2 regions of the Pseudomonas sp. PVC-5-1 genome follow, and region 1 is predicted to be linked to the other one. Evidence: predicted binding sites of a transcription regulator. Region 1 holds the regulator's gene; the other holds the start of a gene.
What was found. Region 1 encodes FliA, which starts transcription of late flagellar genes. Its sites were predicted from a motif close to CTAAAGTTTNNNNNNNNNNNGCCGNTAA; they were not measured.

Region 2: the regulator FliA is predicted to act here: its motif matches at 2,088-2,115, upstream of AC2T3R_RS20600 (flagellar protein MotY).

What each region holds. Positions count from the first base shown of each region.
Region 1 is NZ_CM172024.1:4,078,159-4,081,673, forward strand. It holds gene AC2T3R_RS18685 (chemotaxis protein CheA) at 1-199, opposite strand, end outside; gene AC2T3R_RS18690 (protein phosphatase CheZ) at 212-1,000, opposite strand; gene AC2T3R_RS18695 (chemotaxis response regulator CheY) at 1,021-1,395, opposite strand; gene fliA (RNA polymerase sigma factor FliA) at 1,499-2,239, opposite strand; gene fleN (flagellar synthesis regulator FleN) at 2,236-3,069, opposite strand; gene flhF (flagellar biosynthesis GTPase FlhF) at 3,163-3,515, opposite strand, start outside.
Region 2 is NZ_CM172024.1:4,496,407-4,499,921, reverse strand. It holds gene AC2T3R_RS20615 (peroxiredoxin) at 1-144, shown strand, start outside; gene rnt (ribonuclease T) at 304-915, opposite strand; gene pyrC (dihydroorotase) at 975-2,021, opposite strand; gene AC2T3R_RS20600 (flagellar protein MotY) at 2,152-3,069, shown strand; gene AC2T3R_RS20595 (argininosuccinate synthase) at 3,226-3,515, shown strand, end outside.

The DNA of each region.
Region 1 (3,515 bases):
AGCACTCCACCAGCTCGTTCAGCTGAAGGAAGCCGGCGCCCCCTTTTACAGTGTGGAAACCGCGAAAGATCGCATTGAGCAGGTCGGCATCGTCGGGCCGGCTTTCCAGCTCGACCAGTTGCTCGGACAGTTGCTCAAGAATTTCGCCGGCTTCTACCAGGAAATCCTGGAGGATTTCTTCATCGGCGCCGAAGCTCATCAAACGTGCTCCTTAAAAACCCAGGCTGGACAGCAGATCATCGACATCGTCCTGACCGGACACGACGTCTTCACGCTTATCGGCATGAATCTGCGGACCTTCACCCCGAGTCGGATGTTTTTCTCGATCTTTTTCTGCGCGCAGCTGATCGTGGTCATGCTGGATGCCCGCAAAGCGGTCGACCTGGCTGGCCATCAGCACCAGTTTGAGCAGGTTGCTTTCCACCTCGGTGACCAACGTGGTGACGCGCTTGATCACCTGGCCGGTCAGGTCCTGATAGTCCTGGGCCAGCAGAATGTCGTTGAGGTGGCCGGCGACCTTGCGGTTACCTTCGGCGCTGTGCGTCAGGAAACTGTCGACGCGCTTGACCAGGTCACGGAACTCCGGCGCAGCCACTTCGCGGCGCATGAAACGCTGCCAGTCGGTGCTCAGTGCCTGGGCCTCGCTGGCCAGGTCGTTGAGCACCGGGGTGCTTTCCTCGACCAGGTCCATGGTGCGATTGGCCGCGCCCTCGGTGAGCCTGACGACGTACGACAGGCGCTCGGTGGCGTCGGTTATCTGCGACACCTCCTCGGCCTGCGGCATGGTCGGGTCGATCTGGAAACTGACAATGGCACTGTGCAGCTCGCGGGTCAGCTTGCCGACTTCCTGGTACAGGCCGCGGTCGCGGGTCTGGTTCAGCTCGTGAATCAGCTGCACCGCCTCGCCGAAACGGCCCCGCTCCAGGCTTTCGACCAGCTCCTGGGCATGCTTCTTCAGGGTCGATTCGAACTCGCCCAAAGACGTTTGTGATGAATCCATGGCGCGCCCCCTGACGTGACTCAGCCGTTGACGCGTTCGAAGATCTTCTCGATCTTTTCTTTGAGCACCTGGGCGGTGAACGGCTTGACCACGTAGCCATTGACGCCGGCCTGGGCCGCTTCGATGATCTGGTCGCGCTTGGCTTCGGCGGTCACCATCAGCACCGGCATGGTTTTCAGGCGATCGTGGGCACGCACCTTGCGCAGCAGGTCGATGCCGGACATGCCAGGCATGTTCCAGTCGGTCACCAGGAAGTCGTAGTGGCCGTTCTCCAGCATCGGCAGCGCCGTGGTGCCGTCATCGGCTTCTTCGGTGTTGGTGAAGCCCAGGTCACGCAACAGGTTCTTGATGATCCGCCGCATCGTCGAAAAGTCGTCAACGATGAGGATTTTCATGTCTTTGTTCAAGTAGACCTCCAAGCAGTCTCAAACGCGCTCGGCCCCGAGCGCGCATTCACAATTCGGTACAACGTAGAAAACGACTGCAACGACAGCGGGCTCAACGCGCCCGCCATTCCCCCAGGCGGCTGCGCAGGCGCGCGGCACACTGGCTGTGCAACTGGCTGACCCGCGACTCGCTGACCCCCAGCACCTCACCGATTTCCTTGAGGTTCAGCTCTTCGTCGTAGTACAGCGCCAGCACCAGGCGCTCACGCTCCGGCAGGTTGGCGATGGCCTCGGTCAGGGCGACCTGGAAGCGCTCGTCCTCCAGGCCACGCGCAGGTTCTACCTGGCCACTGGCGCCATCCTCATGCAGCCCTTCGTGCTCGCCGTCCTGCAACAGGTCGTCGAAGCTGAACAGGCGGCTGCCCAAGGTATCGTTCAAGATCCCGTAGTAATCATCGAGACTCAATTGGAGTTCGGCAGCAACTTCATGATCTTTAGCGTCACGTCCGGTTCTGGCTTCAACCGCACGCATCGCGTCGCTGACCATGCGGGTGTTGCGGTGCACCGAACGCGGTGCCCAGTCGCCCTTGCGTACTTCATCGAGCATGGCCCCGCGAATGCGGATGCCGGCGTAGGTTTCAAAGCTGGCGCCCTTGCTGGCGTCGTATTTGTTGGCTACTTCCAGCAGGCCGATCATGCCGGCCTGGATCAGGTCCTCGACCTGCACGTTGGCCGGCAACCGCGCCAGCAGGTGGTAGGCAATGCGCTTGACCAGCGGGGCGTAGCGTTCGATCAGCTCGTACTGGGCATCTTTCGACGCTCGGCTGTACATCTTGAAACCGCTGGCGTTCATAGCACTGGACCCGCGCTGGTGGGTTGCACCAGACGCTCGACAAAGAACTCCAGATGGCCACGCGGGTTGGCCGGCAGCGGCCAGCTGTCGACCTTCTGGGCTATCGCCTTGAAGGCCAGCGCGCACTTGGACCGTGGGAAAGCTTCGTACACGGCACGCTGCTTCTGCACCGCCTTGCGCACGCACTCGTCATACGGCACAGCGCCCACATACTGCAGGGCAACGTCGAGGAAACGGTCGGTGACCTTGGTCAGCTTGGCGAACAGGTTACGGCCTTCCTGCGGGCTCTGCGCCATGTTGGCCAGCACGCGGAAACGGTTCATGCCGTAGTCGCGGTTGAGCAGCTTGATCAGGGCGTAGGCGTCGGTGATCGAGGTGGGTTCGTCGCATACCACCAGCAGCACCTCCTGTGCCGCGCGGACGAAGCTGACCACCGAATCACCGATACCCGCCGCGGTGTCGATCACCAGCACGTCGAGGTTGTCGCCAATTTCGCTGAACGCCTGGATCAGCCCGGCATGCTGGGCCGGGGCCAGGTGCACCATGCTCTGCGTGCCCGAGGCAGCCGGTACGATGCGCACACCACCGGGGCCCTGCAACATCACGTCGCGCAATTCGCAGCGCCCTTCGATGACATCGGCCAGGGTCCGCTTGGGGGTAAGGCCCAGCAGCACGTCGACATTGGCCAGGCCCAGGTCGGCGTCGAGCAGCATGACCCTGCGGCCAAGCTCGGCCAGCGCCAGGGACAGGTTCACTGAAACGTTAGTCTTGCCGACGCCACCTTTGCCACCGGTCACGGCGATCACCTGTACGGGATGCATGCTACCCATGTCTGTTCTTTACCTTGTCTCGCTGGGACTCAGGCCACACGTAGGGCAATTCTGCGTACCCTTTGGCATAGCTACCTTGCACACACTTCATCATCAACCCGCTCGCCGTGGGTTGTGATAGAGATCAGCGAACATGTCGGCCATGGCCTCTTCGCTGGGCTCGTCCTGCTGCTGCACATTGACCGCGCGGGTGACCAACTGGTGCCCCCGAGGCAGGTGCAGGTCGTCAGGAATGCGCGGCCCATCGGTCAGGTAGGCCACTGGCAGTTCATGACTGATGGCAAGGCTCAGCACATCGCCAAGGCTCGCCGTTTCATCGAGTTTGGTCAGGATGCAACCAGCCAGGCCGCAGCGCTTGTAGCTGTGGTAGGCAGCAGTCAGCACCTGCTTCTGGCTGGTGGTGGCCAGCACCAGGTAGTTCTTCGCGGCAATGCCACGCCCGGCCA
Region 2 (3,515 bases), 420 kb from region 1:
CTGCTGCGCCTGGTCGACGCCCTGCAGTTCCACGAAGAGCACGGCGAAGTCTGCCCTGCCAACTGGAAAAAAGGCGACAAAGGCATGAACGCTTCGCCGGAAGGCGTTGCTGCCTACCTGAGCGAGAACGCTGGCAAGCTGTAATTGCCGCGTGCATGAAAAAACCGGCCCTTGTGGCCGGTTTTTTTGTGCCGTCCTGTGCCGGCCTTTTCGCGGGCTTGCCCGCTCCCACAGGAATAGCACAATGGCTGAGGCCACTGCAGTACCGGTGGGAGCGGGAATGCGCGCGAACGCTTTTGCAGATCAATCGTTGAAATCGCGCCAGCCGCCCATCTCTTTCCAGCGGTTGACGATGCCGCAGAACAGCTCGGCCGTCTTCTCGGTGTCATAGCGCGCCGAGTGCGCCTCACGTCCGTCGAAGTCGATGTCGGCGCTCTGGCAGGCCCGCGCCAGTACGGTCTGGCCATAAGCCAGGCCCGCCAGGGTAGCGGTGTCGAAGCTGGAGAACGGGTGGAACGGGTTGCGCTTCAGGTCATTGCGCGTCACCGCCGCATTGAGGAAGCCCAGGTCAAAGCTGCTGTTGTGGCCGACCAGGATCGCCCGCTTGCAACCATTGGCCTTGAGCGCCTTGCGTACGCCACGGAAGATGTCGGTCAGCGCACTTTCTTCGCTGACTGCCATACGCAGCGGGTGGTCCAGCTTGATCCCGGTGAATTCCAGCGCGGCCGCCTCGATGTTGGCGCCCTCGAATGGCTCCACGCGGTGGAAGTAGGTGTGCTCGGGGAACAGGAAGCCCTTTTCGTCCATGCCGATGGTGACTGCGGCAATTTCCAGCAGGGCATCGGTAGCGCTGTTGAAGCCGCCGGTTTCAACGTCTACCACTACCGGCAGATAGCCGCGGAAACGCTCGGCCATCGGATGGCGCGAGCCGCTGCTGCCTTGGGTGTCGAGGTCGTCTTCGTAGAGGTCTTCGCTCACGCGTTTTCCTCCAGCAGGCGCCAGCGCAGTTTTTCGCCGGCGCGCAGCGGGACTACGGTCTGCTCGCCAAACGGCAGGCTATCCGGGGCGGTCCATTCTTCGCGGACCAGGGTAATGGTGTCGGTGTTTGCCGGCAGGCCGTAGAACGCCGGGCCGTGCAGGCTGGCAAAGCCTTCCAGCTTGTCCAGCGCGTTCCGCTGCTCGAACGCTTCGGCGTACATCTCGATGGCTGCGTACGCGGTGTAGCAACCGGCGCAACCGCAGGCGGCTTCCTTGGCGTGTCGGGCGTGTGGGGCCGAGTCGGTACCCAGGAAGAACTTCGGGTTGCCGCTGGTGGCCGCATCCAGCAACGCCACCTGATGGGTGTTGCGCTTGAGGATCGGCAGGCAGTAGAAGTGCGGGCGAATGCCGCCAACCAGCATGTGGTTGCGGTTGTACAGCAGGTGCTGCGCGGTGATGGTCGCGCCGACGTTGGCCGGGGCCTCGGTGACGAACTGCGCGGCATCGCTGGTGGTGATGTGCTCGAACACCACCTTCAGTGTCGGGAAGCGCTCGACCACGCGGCGCATATGCTCGTCGATGAAGCGCTTCTCGCGGTCGAACACGTCGATCTCGCTACGGGTCACTTCGCCATGCACCAGTAGCGGCATGCCAACTTCCGCCAGCGCCTCGATGGCCGGGAAGATGTTGTCGATGCTGGTCACGCCCGAGTCTGAATTGGTGGTGGCGCCAGCAGGGTACAGCTTGGCGGCATACACGAAACCGCTGGCCTTGGCCGCGCGGATGTCCTCGGGGCTGGTGCGGTCGGTGAGGTACAACACCATCAGCGGCTCGAAGCGGCTGCCAGCCGGGCGGGCGGCCAGGATGCGCTCACGGTAGGCGCCGGCCTCTACGGCATTGCGTACCGGCGGAACCAGGTTGGGCATGATGATGGCACGGGCGAAAGTACGCGCCACATCGCCAACGGTGTGGGGCAGGACGGCACCATCGCGCAGATGGATGTGCCAGTCGTCGGGACGCAGGAGGGTCAGGCGATCGGACATTGGGGATTCCAGGCGGGTCGAACTCAAGCCCCAATGCTACCGGAAAACCCTGGGTGGAGCACGGCTATCAAGTTTTCCGCCAGGCGTCCGATAGCCTGCAGGTAAGCCGTCAGAATTTGTGGAGCCGCCCGTGCGCCAGCGTTACCTAGCCCTGTTGACCCTGTTCGCCAGCCTGCCGGCCGGTGCGCTGACCTTCCAGACGCGCATGGAAAACATTGCCTGGAAGGTCGAGGGTGACCAGTTCGAATGCCGGCTGATCCAGCCGATCGACGGTTTCGGCAGTGGCGAGTTCGTGCGCCGCGCGGGCGAGCAGCCTGTGTTCCAGTTGCGCTCGGACAGCAACGTACTGGGGGCGGGCACGGCCACATTGCTGGCAGCTGCTGCGCCGTGGCAGCCTGGGCGCAGCGACATCAATCTGGGCAGCGTGCGCATGGCCCGTACCGGGGTGTTGTTCAGTTCGTCCCAGGGCCAGGCCAGTCGCCTGATCAACGGCCTGCTCGATGGGCGCAGCACGGTGGTACGCAATTATGCCGGCGAGGCGGGCAGGCCGATGGAAGTGCGTGTGCTGCCGGTCAGCTTCGCCAAGGCCTACAACGACTATCAGGCCTGTGCCGGCAAGCTGCTGCCGATGAACTACGATCAGGTGCGTCAGACCCAGGTGGGCTTCCCCGGGGGAGGCTTCGAGCTGGATGGCGCGGCCAAGGCACGGCTGGACGTGATCCTCGACTACATCAAGGCTGACCCGACCGTTAACCATGTAGAGCTCAACGGCCACTCCGACAACAGTGGCAATCGCCTGACCAATCGCGACATGTCGCGCCGCCGGGCACTGGCGGTAGCCGACTACCTCAAGGCCCATGGCGTTCCGGAAGAGCAGATTACCGTGCGTTTCCATGGCGAGCGTTACCCATTGGCCAAGAACAACAGTGCTGCCAACCGGGCGCGTAATCGTCGGGTGAATATCGAACTGGATAGGGTTGCGGTAATCGAGAAGCCGGTTGAGAAGCCTGTCGAAAAGGCCCCTGAGTCAACACCTGCCAAGTCCTGAAGGCTGCTCCCATACGGCATTTCATAATTTCCGATGGTAAGTCGCCCTTCCGAAACTTCTTGTCGCTTTGTCGTCAGAAGCTGTCGCCCCACTGTAAATTTATCCGTAACGTCGTTAGAATCGATCCCTTTCCGTACAACCCCGTGGAGTGATGGCATGGCGGACGTAAAAAAGGTCGTACTGGCGTATTCCGGCGGCCTTGATACTTCGGTGATTCTCAAGTGGCTGCAGGATACCTACAACTGCGAAGTGGTGACCTTCACCGCTGACCTGGGGCAGGGCGAAGAGGTCGAGCCGGCTCGTGCCAAGGCCCAGGCAATGGGCGTTAAAGAGATCTACATCGACGACCTGCGCGAAGAATTCGTGCGTGATTTCGTGTTCCCGATGTTCCGCGCCAACACCGTCTACGAGGGCGAGTACCTGCTGGGTACTTCCATCGCCCGTCC